2 regions of the Tateyamaria sp. GN1-10 genome follow, and region 2 is predicted to be linked to the other one. Evidence: riboswitches for the same ligand, from Rfam matches in the RefSeq annotation. Region 2 holds a riboswitch; the other holds the start of a gene.
The links. A riboswitch is a leader RNA that binds a small molecule or an ion and turns the genes downstream of it on or off. The one in region 2 is predicted to bind cobalamin.

Region 1: another riboswitch for cobalamin. It lies ahead of ACZ1HN_RS12485 (DUF1636 family protein); the one in region 2 lies ahead of ACZ1HN_RS18100 (energy-coupling factor ABC transporter permease).

Annotation. Positions count from the first base shown of each region.
Region 1 is NZ_JBVFUR010000004.1:2,147,802-2,153,738, forward strand. It holds gene ACZ1HN_RS12470 (FecCD family ABC transporter permease) at 1-543, opposite strand, end outside; gene ACZ1HN_RS12475 (ABC transporter substrate-binding protein) at 606-1,541, opposite strand; gene ACZ1HN_RS12480 (ABC transporter ATP-binding protein) at 1,550-2,332, opposite strand; gene ACZ1HN_RS12485 (DUF1636 family protein) at 2,329-2,733, opposite strand; cobalamin riboswitch at 2,838-3,052, opposite strand; gene gap (type I glyceraldehyde-3-phosphate dehydrogenase) at 3,186-4,190, opposite strand; gene ACZ1HN_RS12495 (hypothetical protein) at 4,334-4,477, opposite strand; gene gap (type I glyceraldehyde-3-phosphate dehydrogenase) at 4,552-5,553, opposite strand; gene ACZ1HN_RS12505 (DUF808 domain-containing protein) at 5,759-5,937, shown strand, end outside.
Region 2 is NZ_JBVFUR010000004.1:3,234,224-3,240,160, reverse strand. It holds gene ACZ1HN_RS18135 (carboxymuconolactone decarboxylase family protein) at 310-705, opposite strand; gene ACZ1HN_RS18130 (cyclase family protein) at 705-1,526, opposite strand; gene ACZ1HN_RS18125 (urease subunit beta) at 1,557-1,862, opposite strand; gene ACZ1HN_RS18120 (LPXTG cell wall anchor domain-containing protein) at 1,859-2,023, opposite strand; gene ACZ1HN_RS18115 (urease subunit gamma) at 2,044-2,361, opposite strand; gene ACZ1HN_RS18110 (urease accessory protein UreD) at 2,349-3,182, opposite strand; gene cobF (precorrin-6A synthase (deacetylating)) at 3,281-4,024, opposite strand; gene ACZ1HN_RS18100 (energy-coupling factor ABC transporter permease) at 4,079-4,756, opposite strand; cobalamin riboswitch at 4,809-4,998, opposite strand; gene cobA (uroporphyrinogen-III C-methyltransferase) at 5,059-5,778, opposite strand; gene ACZ1HN_RS18090 (cobyrinate a,c-diamide synthase) at 5,775-5,937, opposite strand, start outside.

The DNA.
Region 1 (5,937 bases), 1.1 Mb from region 2:
CATCCAGAACACTACAGTATGGGTTGCGCGCGGATCACCAAGAAAGATCAGCATGTTGGCCAGTGACATGACGATGAAGGACACGGCAACACCTGCGAGGATCAGACGATCTGCGCTGGTTGCCGAGGCAAACTGGGACACCGCCAGCACAAGCAGCGTCGCTGCGAGCGCACCAAGGAAGGCCAAAAGCGGTACGGTGAGCAGGCCCAGAAACAGACCCGTATGCAGCAAGGCCAGAATGGCGCCAAACGCGCCGCCGGCAGAGATGCCCAGAAGATGGGGATCGGCCAGCGGGTTGCGCGTAACGGCCTGCAGGCTGGCCCCGACCATTGCAAGTCCGGCCCCGACACAACAGGCCAGAAGCGTGCGGGGAAAGCGGATGTCCCACACTATCGCCTCGCGACCCGAGGACCATGCCACGGGCACCCAGTCGGGCGATATCTTGCTAGCGACTACGCCCCAAACCACCGACATCGGGATCGGAATCGCACCCAGGCCAATAGCTGCAGAAATGGAAAGGACCAGAACAGCAAAGCTCACCATGATCGCGAACGGGCGCGTCAAAGTGCGGTTTTTTACAGCTGCATTGGTTCTCTCCATGCGGATCACTCCACGCGGAATGCGGCGGCGAGCGTCTTGACCGCGTTGATGTTGCGGGGACCCGGTGTTGCCTCGACATATTCCAAGGTGACGAAGCGATTATTTTTGACTGCATCAATCTCGGCAAAGGCGGGGTTGGACATCATGAAGGCGCGTTTTTCCTCAGCTGTGACCTCACCGTAATTCACGATCACAATGATTTCGGGATTGCGCTCAACCACCGCTTCCCAACCGACGGTGGCCCAACTTTTTTCAAAGTCATTCATGATGTTGGCGCCACCCGCTGCTTCGATCAGGGCGTTGGGCATGGCATAGCGCCCTGCCGTAAATGGCACATCTTCACCACTGTCATAGACAAAGACACGGGGGGCCGCCTCAAGTGGCTCTAGCTCCGCCGTAAACCCCTCCAGATCGGCGCGGTAGTCTGCGACCAATGCTTCGGCCTTGTCAGAAACGTCAAAAATCGCACCCAGGTTCAGCAGGTCGTTGTACATGTCGTCCATGCTGGCGGCATCTTTGTCGCCGATGTGAATGCAGCTTTCCGTCAATTCGTAGACGTCGATGCCAAAGGGCGCGAGCGTTTCGGGTGTAACGTCGCCCCCAACCTTTATGCCGTAGTTCCAACCGGCAAAGAAGAAGTCTGCGTCTGCGCCTATCAGCACCTCTTTGCTGGGGTATTTTGCGGACAGTTCTGGCAGCGCTTCGATGCCCGCCGTCATCTCTTCGTCCAGTGTTTTCCAGCCCGAAATACCTGTGTAACCGACCATCCGGTCTGCAAGGCCAAGCACAAGCATCATCTCGGTCAGGTTTACGTCGTTCGAGATTGCAGCCTGTGGCGGGGCATCGAAGGTGACAGTACGGTCACAGCTTTGCACCGTGGTTTGTGCGAATGCGCCGGTGGCGCACAGGATGGCGATGAGGGTGGTGAGTGTGAATTTCATTGGGGGCCCTATGTCGGCAAATGGAATGAAAAATGTTTGGTATCGCTTGGGCTCAGCCGCTCGCGCCGCGCATCGACACGGAATGCGGATGACACCTGTGCTTCGGTCAGCACCTGATCGGGAGGGCCAAAGCCCTTGGTGTGGCCATTCTCAAGAAGCAGGATGGCGTCACAGGTCTGCGCGGCCATGTTCAGGTCGTGCAGCGAGACGATGATGGTGAGGTCAAGCTGGCGGATCAGTGCCAGCACCTCGAGCTGATGACGGATATCAAGGTGGTTGGTCGGCTCATCCAGCACCAGGACCTGCGGTTCCTGCGCCAGTGCACGGGCCACCATAACCCGCTGCCGTTCTCCACCTGACAGTGTTGCCACGTCCCGATCCGCGAAATCCTGAAGGTGCAACTGCTTGATCGTGCTTGCGACGATGCCAGCATCTCGTGCGCCGCTGGCGGAAAACCCGGCGCCGTGCGGTGTGCGACCCAGTGTCACGACCTCGCGCACTGTCAGTCCAAAGGAAGAGACCTGTTCCTGCAAGACCGCCGCCACACGTTGCGCCGCCGTGCGCGGCGGGACAGACCAGATGTCTTTGCCAGCGATGCGAATTTGGCCGGTCGAAGGGCGGTAGTAGCGGTAGATCATCCGCAGCAGCGTTGATTTACCAGCCCCGTTTGGCCCAACGACACCCAGAACCTGCCCAGCCTGAACGTGAAAGCTGGTCGGTTTCAGCAGCGGGGCCGAGCCACGCTGTGGTGTCCAACTGACGTTTTCGGCAACAAGATCAGCGGCGCTCATGACGCCCGCACGTTGCTGTCTTCCAGCGCGATGATGGCGGCCGGGACCCGGGCAAGTGTTGATGTGCGCAATTTTCCGGGGCGGTCCACTGATGAACACCATCCGTCGTCCATCTGTGCATATTGCCGGGCAAATGCCATGAGGTCGTCTATGTCTGTGTCCGCTTCGATATCCCCAAACAGGTAAGTGGCCTTGCGGGTGCCATGATAGGCAACGGTGCAGGGGCGATCGCATCCGGCCATGCAGGCCACGCCAGAGATTTCAAACTCGTCCGTGATGCTGTCGCCCGCCGCGGCAATCGCAGCGCGCAATTTTGCAATCAGTTCATAGCCGGGTCGGCAATTGCTGCCCTTGTGCCGACAGGATGTACATATCGTGATCTTCTGTGGTGGTTGGCCCATGTCGCCCTCCGCGATAGTTCGAGGCGTACGGCAGACATGTCACTTTTGGCGGGTCGTTCCGCAAAAACCATCATGGCTTCCTGTCCGGACGCCCCGTCCGGGTTGAAGTTACATCGATGATGGCAGGTCTCCTGACTCGCGGGTCCGGGCTTGCCCGATCCTTCCCGAACGCAGGCGTTCAGTGGTGATCATCGGGGTCGCTCACCGCTCACAGTTGCGGGGGCAGTTACGGATTTGGCACCAATCGGCATCCTCACCGTATTCCCTTTTCATCCCGGTTAGCCGTCGGCATCCGGGAACCATCGCAAAAAACGATCTGCTAGAAACAGGGGCGCGTCAAGCGGGAAAGATCGAGTGGCCACTCGGATATCTGCGTTGTGTCGCGGGGCCGGGGCTGCAAACAAAAAAGGCGCCCATGTGGGGCGCCTTTTCGATCTGTGGTGCGATAAAGGTCAGAGGTAGTTGCCCATCTCAACCGCTGTGTCACCCATGCGGTTCGAGAAACCCCATTCGTTGTCATACCAGCTCAGGATACGGACCATGTTGCCATCCATGACCTTGGTCTGGTCGGTGGCAAAGATCGACGAGTGCGGATCGTGGTTGAAGTCCATCGACACCAGTTTGGCGTCCGTTATGCCCAGCACACCTTTCAGTGGGCCAGCGGCGGCGGCTTCGGTCATGGCTGCGTTAATCTGCTCAACGGTCACGTCGCCATTCACCTCAACCGTGAGGTCGACACAGGATACGTTCGGTGTGGGGACGCGGATCGCCACACCGTCCAACTTGCCGTTCAGTTCCGGCATGACCAGACCAACGGCCTTGGCTGCCCCGGTCGAGGTGGGGATCATCGACAGCGCCGCAGCGCGGGCGCGGTAGAGATCCTTGTGCATCGTGTCCAGCGTTGGCTGGTCGCCGGTATAGCTGTGCACGGTGGTCATGAAGCCGCGCTTGATGCCGAACTGGTCATGCAGCACCTTGGCGACGGGCGTCAGGCAGTTGGTGGTGCAGGAGGCGTTCGACACAACCACATCGTCACCCGACAGGGTGTCATGGTTTACACCATAGACGATGGTTTTGTCGGCGTTCTTGCCGGGGGCAGAGATCAGCACGCGGCTGCTGCCGTTCTCAAGATGCGCCTGACACGCCTCTTTCGAGGTGAAGATGCCGGTACATTCCATCACGATGTCTACATGGCTCCAAGGCAGGTCGGCGGGGTTGCGCTCTGCCGTGACCTTGATGGGGCCATGGCCCACGTCGATGCTGTCGCCTGCGACGGTCACCGTCGCGGGGAAGCGGCCGTGCACGCTGTCATATTGCAGCAGGTGGGCGTTGGTCTCGACCGGCCCGAGGTCGTTGATCGCGACCACCTCGATATCTGTCCGACCGCTTTCGACGATCGCGCGTAGCACGTTGCGCCCGATGCGCCCGAACCCGTTGATTGCAACTTTGATGGCCATGGTATCCCCCATGTCTGGTGTCAGAATGATGTCTGAACGCGGCCCCGAAGCTGAGGGGAGCGCCGTTACCGCTAACAAATGCAAAGCGACGCGATTGTCAACCGGGGATGCCGGTCAAATCGGTGCGACATGTCGGGCGCGGGTCAGCGCCAGAACGCGATCCACTCCAGCAGCTCAGCGAATTTCTTGCCCAGGAAAATGAGGTGTTCCTTACCATACAGCATCACATCCAGGGTGATCGCGCCGATGATCAGCAGGGCAAGGACAAGGGCGATGCGGTTGGTCATGGGGCTGCGTCACAAAGAAAAAGGGCAGGGCTGTTGTGACAGCCCCACCCGATGCTTGCAACCTGTAGAGTTGTTCAGGTCAGGCGACCCATGGCAACCGCGACATCTGCCATGCGGACCGAAAACGCCCATTCATTGTCATACCATGCCAGCACGCGCACCATTCGGTTGCCCACCACCTTTGTCTGGTCGGGGGCAAAGATGGACGAGTGTTCGGTGTGGTTGAAATCAACGCTGACCTTCTGTTCGTCATCATAGGCCAGCACACGACCCATGGGGCCGGCTGCAGCCTCGGCCATGGCGGCATTGACCTCTTCGACGGTCACGTCGCGACTGGCTTCAAATGTCAGGTCCACGGCGCTCACATTCGGCGTGGGCACGCGCATGGCGGTGCCATCGAGCTTGCCTGCGAGGTTCGGTAGGACTTCGCCCAGAGCCTTGGCAGCACCGGTCGAGGTTGGGATCATGGCCATCGCCGCGGCGCGGGCCCGGTATAAATCGTCGTGCCGACGGTCCAGTGTCGGCTGATCGCCCGTGTAGCTGTGGATCGTGGTCATCACACCGCGTTCGATGCCAAACGCGCGGTCCAGAACCTTGGCCAGTGGGGCAAGGCAGTTCGTGGTACACGACCCGTTGGAAATCATCCGGTCATTGGCGGCGAGCTGTTCGTCGTTCACGCCGAAGACAACCGTCTTGTCCACGTTTTTGCCCGGCGCCGACAGCAGCACTTTCTTAGCGCCGCGGTCCATGTGGACCTTGGCCTTTTCGCCGTCGTTGAACTTGCCCGTGCATTCCAGCACCACGTCCACGCCGGTCCAGTCCAATTCATTCATGTCGTAGGTGGACATCATGCGGATCGGCCCACGGCCCAGATCCATCGTATCGTTGGTCAGTTTCACCTCGTTTGGGAAACGACCGTGCACGCTGTCATACTTGATCAGGTGGGCGGCCGTTTCCAACGGCCCCGTGGCGTTCACAGCCACCACGTCGATGTCGTTGCGCAGCGACGTTGCAATATGGCTGAGGGTGCAGCGCCCAATGCGTCCAAACCCGTTAATTCCGACTTTGATGGTCATGTTTCCGGTCGTCCTTCCGCTGGGGCAGCTTGAATGTCGCGAGCGTGATAGCCGCTACGCCGCAATGAGAGAAGGGGAAAAGAGAATATTAATCAGAGTGTTAGCGATAAACGTGTTCCATTGTATGCAGTTCGCGCTAACAGTATGCGGAACCGCCACACTGTGTTATGCGCTAACGTAAGGACAAAACGAGGGAACGGGCGAAATGAGCGGACTTTTGGCTCTTTTGGACGACGTTGCGGGAATCGCCAAAGTGGCGGCCGCATCGGTGGATGATGTGATTGGGCAGGCGGCCAAGGCAGGGGCAAAGGCGGCTGGCGCTGTGATCGACGACGCTGCGGTGACGCCGAAATACGTTGCGGGCTTTTCAGCTGACCGCGAATT
Region 2 (5,937 bases):
AAAGTCATTGGCTTTCTCGGATTTTGGTAGGGAAAGTGCCGTGCATTGCTCGCCAATACTCGCACCTGTTCAATGACATCATCGCCAATTGAAAAAAGGAAAGCACCCTATGTCGAGCATTGAATTTTGGTTGCAGGCCATCGCCTACACGATTTTCTTTACCGTCATCATCGCAAAATACCGTGGTTGGTTTTGAGGTTTGCACCCGGGCCGCGCAGCGGACCGGATCACGCCCGACCCGCCCCACAGGGCGGGCGTGATACGCCCACCCTCGAGCCGGGCGTGATCCTCTGTTCGGTGCGTGACAGATCATGCCTCAAATACCTCATCCACCGGCACCTGCATCGCTGTCACCAGCCCGTTGGTCTGCATCGCTATGCCGATAACGCTCATCAACTCTCCATGCTGCGCCAGCGTCATCCCCTTGGCATTGGCCGCCGCGGTATGGGAGTGGATGCAGTATTCACGCCCGTTCGCCACGGACACGGCGATATAGAGCATCTCCTTGACCAGCGGATCGAGTTCCCCCGGACCCATCACCTCTTTCAACCGCGCCCAAGTGGACGCCAGCAGCGCCGGATCATTCGCCAACGCCCGCCAGAAGTTATTGATGTAATCCGTGCCACGCATCGCGCGGATGTCGTCAAAGACGGCCAGCACCTCGGTGCTGGCCTCCTCGTCCGATATGAGCGGTACCGTCGCCATCAGATCATTGCAAAGATGCGGGCCGGACCGCCGGTGCCGCCGATATGGTTTGGCGCGCCAACAACAAGCGTCGCCCCGGCAGCGGGCACATTGTCCAGACCGGCCAGGTTCTCGATCCCATAGCGGCCTGATGGCAACCACGCGTAGTGGGTGGCGAAATCAGGAGACGGTCCATGGTCGAGCGATAGTGTATCCACAGCCATGGCCACGGCAGTGGTTTCCTCGAGCAGCATTTGCGTTGCCTCGATATGGAAACCGGGGAAGTGTTTGACGTCATCGGCGTCATTACCGACATAGGCTGCCGCATCGCCGGACTTCGCTGCCCAGCCGGAATGCATGGCGATGCACGCCTTGTCGGGAATGTCGCCATTGGCCGCGATCCATGCCTTCAGATCATCGGGTGTCACTTGGGCATCGGCATCCTCTGCCGCTTTGGCCGCGATATCCACGACACAGAGTGGGATGACCAGATCGCTCACCGGTATCTCGTCCACCGATGTGCCATCTGCGGAAAAGTGCAGCGGCGCGTCGATATGGGTCGCCGTGTGCTCGTTAATGGCCAGGTTCATTAGGTTGAATCCGTGTTCCGCAAAGTTGAATTGCTGCTCCATCGAGATGCCGGGTACGCCGAAGAAGGTGGGAAAGTCCGGGCTTAGCTTGTGGGACATATCGACCACACCGCCATGGCCCGCAGCCATGGCCGCGGGTGCCGCCGTCATGCCCACTGTCGCTGCCGCGCCCATCGCCGCGCTGGTCTTGAAAAAGTCCCGGCGCGAGAGCATCCGCTCTTTCACCGCGTTCATCACACATACATCACACATCGTCTTTTCCTCCCTAAGGGTTTGCCCTGCTCAAAGGTCGCCCATCACCTGCTGGTTAAACCCGTATACCTTGCGCGCACCGCCGATCGGGATCAACTGTACGTCACGGGCCTGTCCCGGCTCGAACCGCACTGCGGTGCCCGCCGCGATATCCAGGCGCATACCGCGTGCGGCCTCGCGGTCAAACTCCAGCGCGCTGTTGGCCTCGCCAAAATGGTAGTGGCTGCCGACCTGCACGGGACGGTCGCCTGTGTTCGCCACATGCAGCGTGATGGCCTGTGCACCGGTGTTCAGTTCGATATTCCCGTCTGCCGTGATGATTTCGCCGGGGATCATTTGCGCCTCCATGCCGCTAATGCCGCCCCGACGATCAGCGCGAGGCCCATGGCAACGATCCAGGGCTCCGATCCATGCGGGTGCGCGTGAGCGCCTGAGTGCGCCAAGGCCGGGGTGGCCATGGGCAGCAGGGCGGCGAGGGGGACAAGCGGAGTCTTCATGGATTTTCCTTCGGGGATTGTCAGCGGATGGGATTATGGACGGTGACCAGCTTGGTGCCATCGGGAAAGGTGGCTTCGACCTGCACGTCGTGGATCATCTCGGGCACGCCGTCCATGCACTGGTCGCGGGTGATGACCTGTGCACCGGCCTCCATCATGTCGGCGACCGAGCGCCCGTCGCGTGCACCTTCCACTACCGCATCGGTGATCAACGCGATGGCCTCCGGGTGGTTCAGCTTGACGCCGCGCGCCAACCGCTTGCGCGCGACCTCGGCGGCCATGGCGACCAGCAGTTTGTCCTTTTCGCGGGGGTGAGTTGCATGGGCTAAAGTCTCCAGCAGATGGGCAGGTGACCACCGGTGAGGTGGTCCATAATGGGCAGAAGCGTCTTGCGCAGGTGGTAGCCCGAGGGGGCGAGCGTGCGCAGAACAAGGGTGTCATCCGTCAGCAGGCTGGCCCCACCGGTGTCGGGCAAAAGGGCACGGATGGGGGCCAGATGTGCTTCGGCGTCTGGTGCGATGTAGGTCAGGCTGACCATGGCCGTGGCCCTGCCGCCGATGGCGGCTCGCGACATCTGCGCCGTCATATCGCCCGACAGCGTCCACGCATCCAGCACCAAAGGCGCACCGTCGCGGGTAATGGATACACGGTCCGCAAAATGGCCATGCACCGTGTCTTCGCCCATGGCGATGCGGCCGACGCACATCGGCTCAACGATCAAGGCACGGGCGGTTGGGGCAAGATTGCAGGACAGCCGCCGGGTCATGGCGCAGCCGTCAAAGATCAGCGTTTCCTGCGGCAACCACCAAAGCGTTGCGTCGTCTTCGGCGGTAAGGCGGGTCTCGACCCGCCCGACCTCGCCCGGTTGCGCGCGGTAGGCGCGTTCGCAGGCCTGCGTGGTCATCGTAAGATGCGTGCCGGCCCCGGCAGTGGCTGCGTAATCAAACCTGTCCCCGCCCGTCACACCACCGGAGGTGTTCAACAGCACCGCCGTCAAACCGCGGGTGGCGCGCGGAAAGACCACCTTGGCCGCGCCTTTCTGATACAGTCCGTCAATGACCGTTTGCCCTCCCACCGGCTTGGTCGATAGGCGCACTGACCCGATGGCGCGTGGTTGCGCGCAGGTTGTGGCAGCAGTCAGGGGCAGGTGGGCAGTCATTCGGTTTCGTGGTCGTTCATACCCTTCGATATGACCACTGCGAAACGTGTTCGGCCAGCCTCTGACCCCGGCCTGCGTTCTATTCCTGTGCGGATCGCCTATTTTTCAGGCAGTTTTCGCAGCAGATAGGTATCCATGATCCAGCCATGGGCCGCGCGGGCCGTGGCGCGGCGCTCCACAATGCGGTCCGAGGCATCGGCCAATCGCCCATGATCAAGGATCTGTTCCGGCATGCCCAGGTAGGCCCCCCACCAGATGTCGTATGCGTCGCCATCAAGAGTCTTGAAGGTGCAATCGCCATCCAGCATCACCACCAGCGTTTCGCATCCGTCAGGCCAGCCGTGGTCGCGCAGACGCCGCCCGGTCGAGATCGTGACAGGCGCGTTCAGGGTATTAAGCGGAATGGCATGAGCCGCTGTCAGGGCCTGTATCGATGTGATCCCGGCCACCACACGGACCTCCGGCAATGGGTCCAATCGAGCCGCGATGCGCAGGGTGCTGTCATAAAGCGACGGGTCACCCCAGACCAGCAGCGCGACCTTCCGGGCGGCGGGATATTGCGCCATAGTGGCGGTCCAAAGCGCTGCAATCTCATCATGCCAAGCGTCGACGCGGGCGATGTAGGGTAGGCTGTCATCCCGAACAGGCATGTCAAAGAGGGCGATAGGCGCGTCATCGCGCAGATCGGCAATGATCTGTGTCCGCAGATCGGCCAGATCGGATTTGCCGTCCCCCTTGTGCGGAATTAAAAACAGATCGGCCTCGGCCATCACGCGCCGGGCCTCTCCCGTCAGGTGATCGGGATTTCCGGTGCCGATGCCAATCAAGAAAAGCTGGGTCATGGTGTAAAAAGGGCCGCGCGGTGGCGGCCCCTTCCTTATTCCTATGTTGCGGGATCAAGCCGCGTCATGCAGTCGGTTGGTGAAGATGCCACTGCCTTGCGTGCCGCGCAGCGCCTTGGCGCCCGCCAGAACGGCCAGATCGGCGATGGGCTCGATCAGGATGACCAGCAGATAGGCACCACCGAAGGCCAGTACAGATTGGATGTTCTCGGCACCGACGCCTTGGCCGTAGATCGCCCAGAACGCGACCCAGGCCACAACACCACCTTGGTACACGGCGGACATCTTCAGCACTTGGGCATAGTCGAGATCCACATAGGCCGTTGCGTTCGGTACAATGCGCTTGGCCAGCGCGTGTACAGCGAACAGCGGGAACAGCAGGGTGGTCATGTTGACAAAGAACATGGGCATGTCGGACGGGGCAAAGAACGTGCCCTGCATCAGCAGGCCGAACACGAGGCCGAAGGCAGCGGCGGCAGGGCCGAGCAGCAGGAACAGGGTTGTGCCAAGGATGAAATGCACCTCAGAGACGCCAACAGCGAAATGCGGCAGCACTTCGAAGAACACGAACGTGCCCACGGTCGCCATCACGGCGCGCAAAATGAAGGACGGCACGCTGTGCTGTTTCAGGTCCTCGGCGGCCAGTTTGAAGGAATAGCCCGCGGCAGCTGCGGCAGTGCCGTAGGCCAGTGCCATTTTCGCGCCATCCACGACGCCCGGTTCGATATGCATCTCTCTGTCTCCTCGCCACCAACCCCGGCGGCATTATGGCCGGTGACCCGGCAAGTTTCATTTGTCGATGGCAGGTCTCCTGACTGCCGGGTCGCTGCGGGGCCGGACCTTCCCAACCCCATCTTGGGGCCAGTGGTTCATGCCGGGCCGCTCGCCGGTCACAGTTGCGGGGGCAGTCCGGGATTTTCACCCGGTTCCCTTTTCAGACCCCTTTCGGGGCCACCATCGTCAATCCACGTTTACAATGATTCCCCAGCGGGACAAGTCCGGATGCGGCATTTGACGACGCGGAAAGGGCGCGCTCAGCTTTCCGCAAGCGCGCCGTACAAGATCAGGGCAGGGGCATCACTAACACCCCGGCCCAGTTCCTCGGCCAGTTCCGAAACCGTTGTGCGGTGCAGCTTCTGCGCGTCGGTGGACACACCCTCGGCCAGAAGCGCGGGTGTATCAGCGGGCAGCCCAGCCTGCATCAACATCTCCGCAAAATTGGGAAAGGTGCGCTGACCCATGAACACAACCGTTGTGGCCTGCGCGTCGGCAAGGGCCGCCATGTTCAGGTCCTCGGGCAAGGCGCCGCGCACATCGTGGCCGGTGACAAATTGAACTCTACGCGCTGTCAGCCGCCGGGTCAGCGGAATGCCTGCTGCCGCCGCAGCCGCACAGGCTGACGGCACACCGGGAATGATCTCGAATGGGATGCCTGCGGCCTTCAGAGCCTCTGTTTCTTCTTCCAACCGCCCGAACGTGCCGCCATCGCCGGATTTCAGCCGGACGATGCGCTGACCCTCGGTTGCGTAGTCAACGAGCAACTGGCTGACATGGTGCTGCTTGGGCGATGGGCGTCCGGCCCGTTTGCCCACACCCACAAGGTCTGCACCGCTGCGCGCATGGCCGAGGATGGGACCCGCACTCAGGTCATCGAACAGCACAGCATCCGCGCGCTTCAGCCGATCCACGGCCTTGAGCGTCAAAAGCTCGGGGTCGCCGGGACCGGATCCCACAAAGCTGACAAACCCGGTCATGCCGTTTCCCCGGTGATCAGGTGAAAGAACGTGCCGGTGACATGGCCACGCCGCGACCCGGTCTCAGGCACCGGGTTGCCGTCCGCGTCAGATACCTGGGCCAAGGGCTCATCGGGTTCGTCAAGGATTGTTGTATAGTGAAACTCGTGCCCGCGCAGC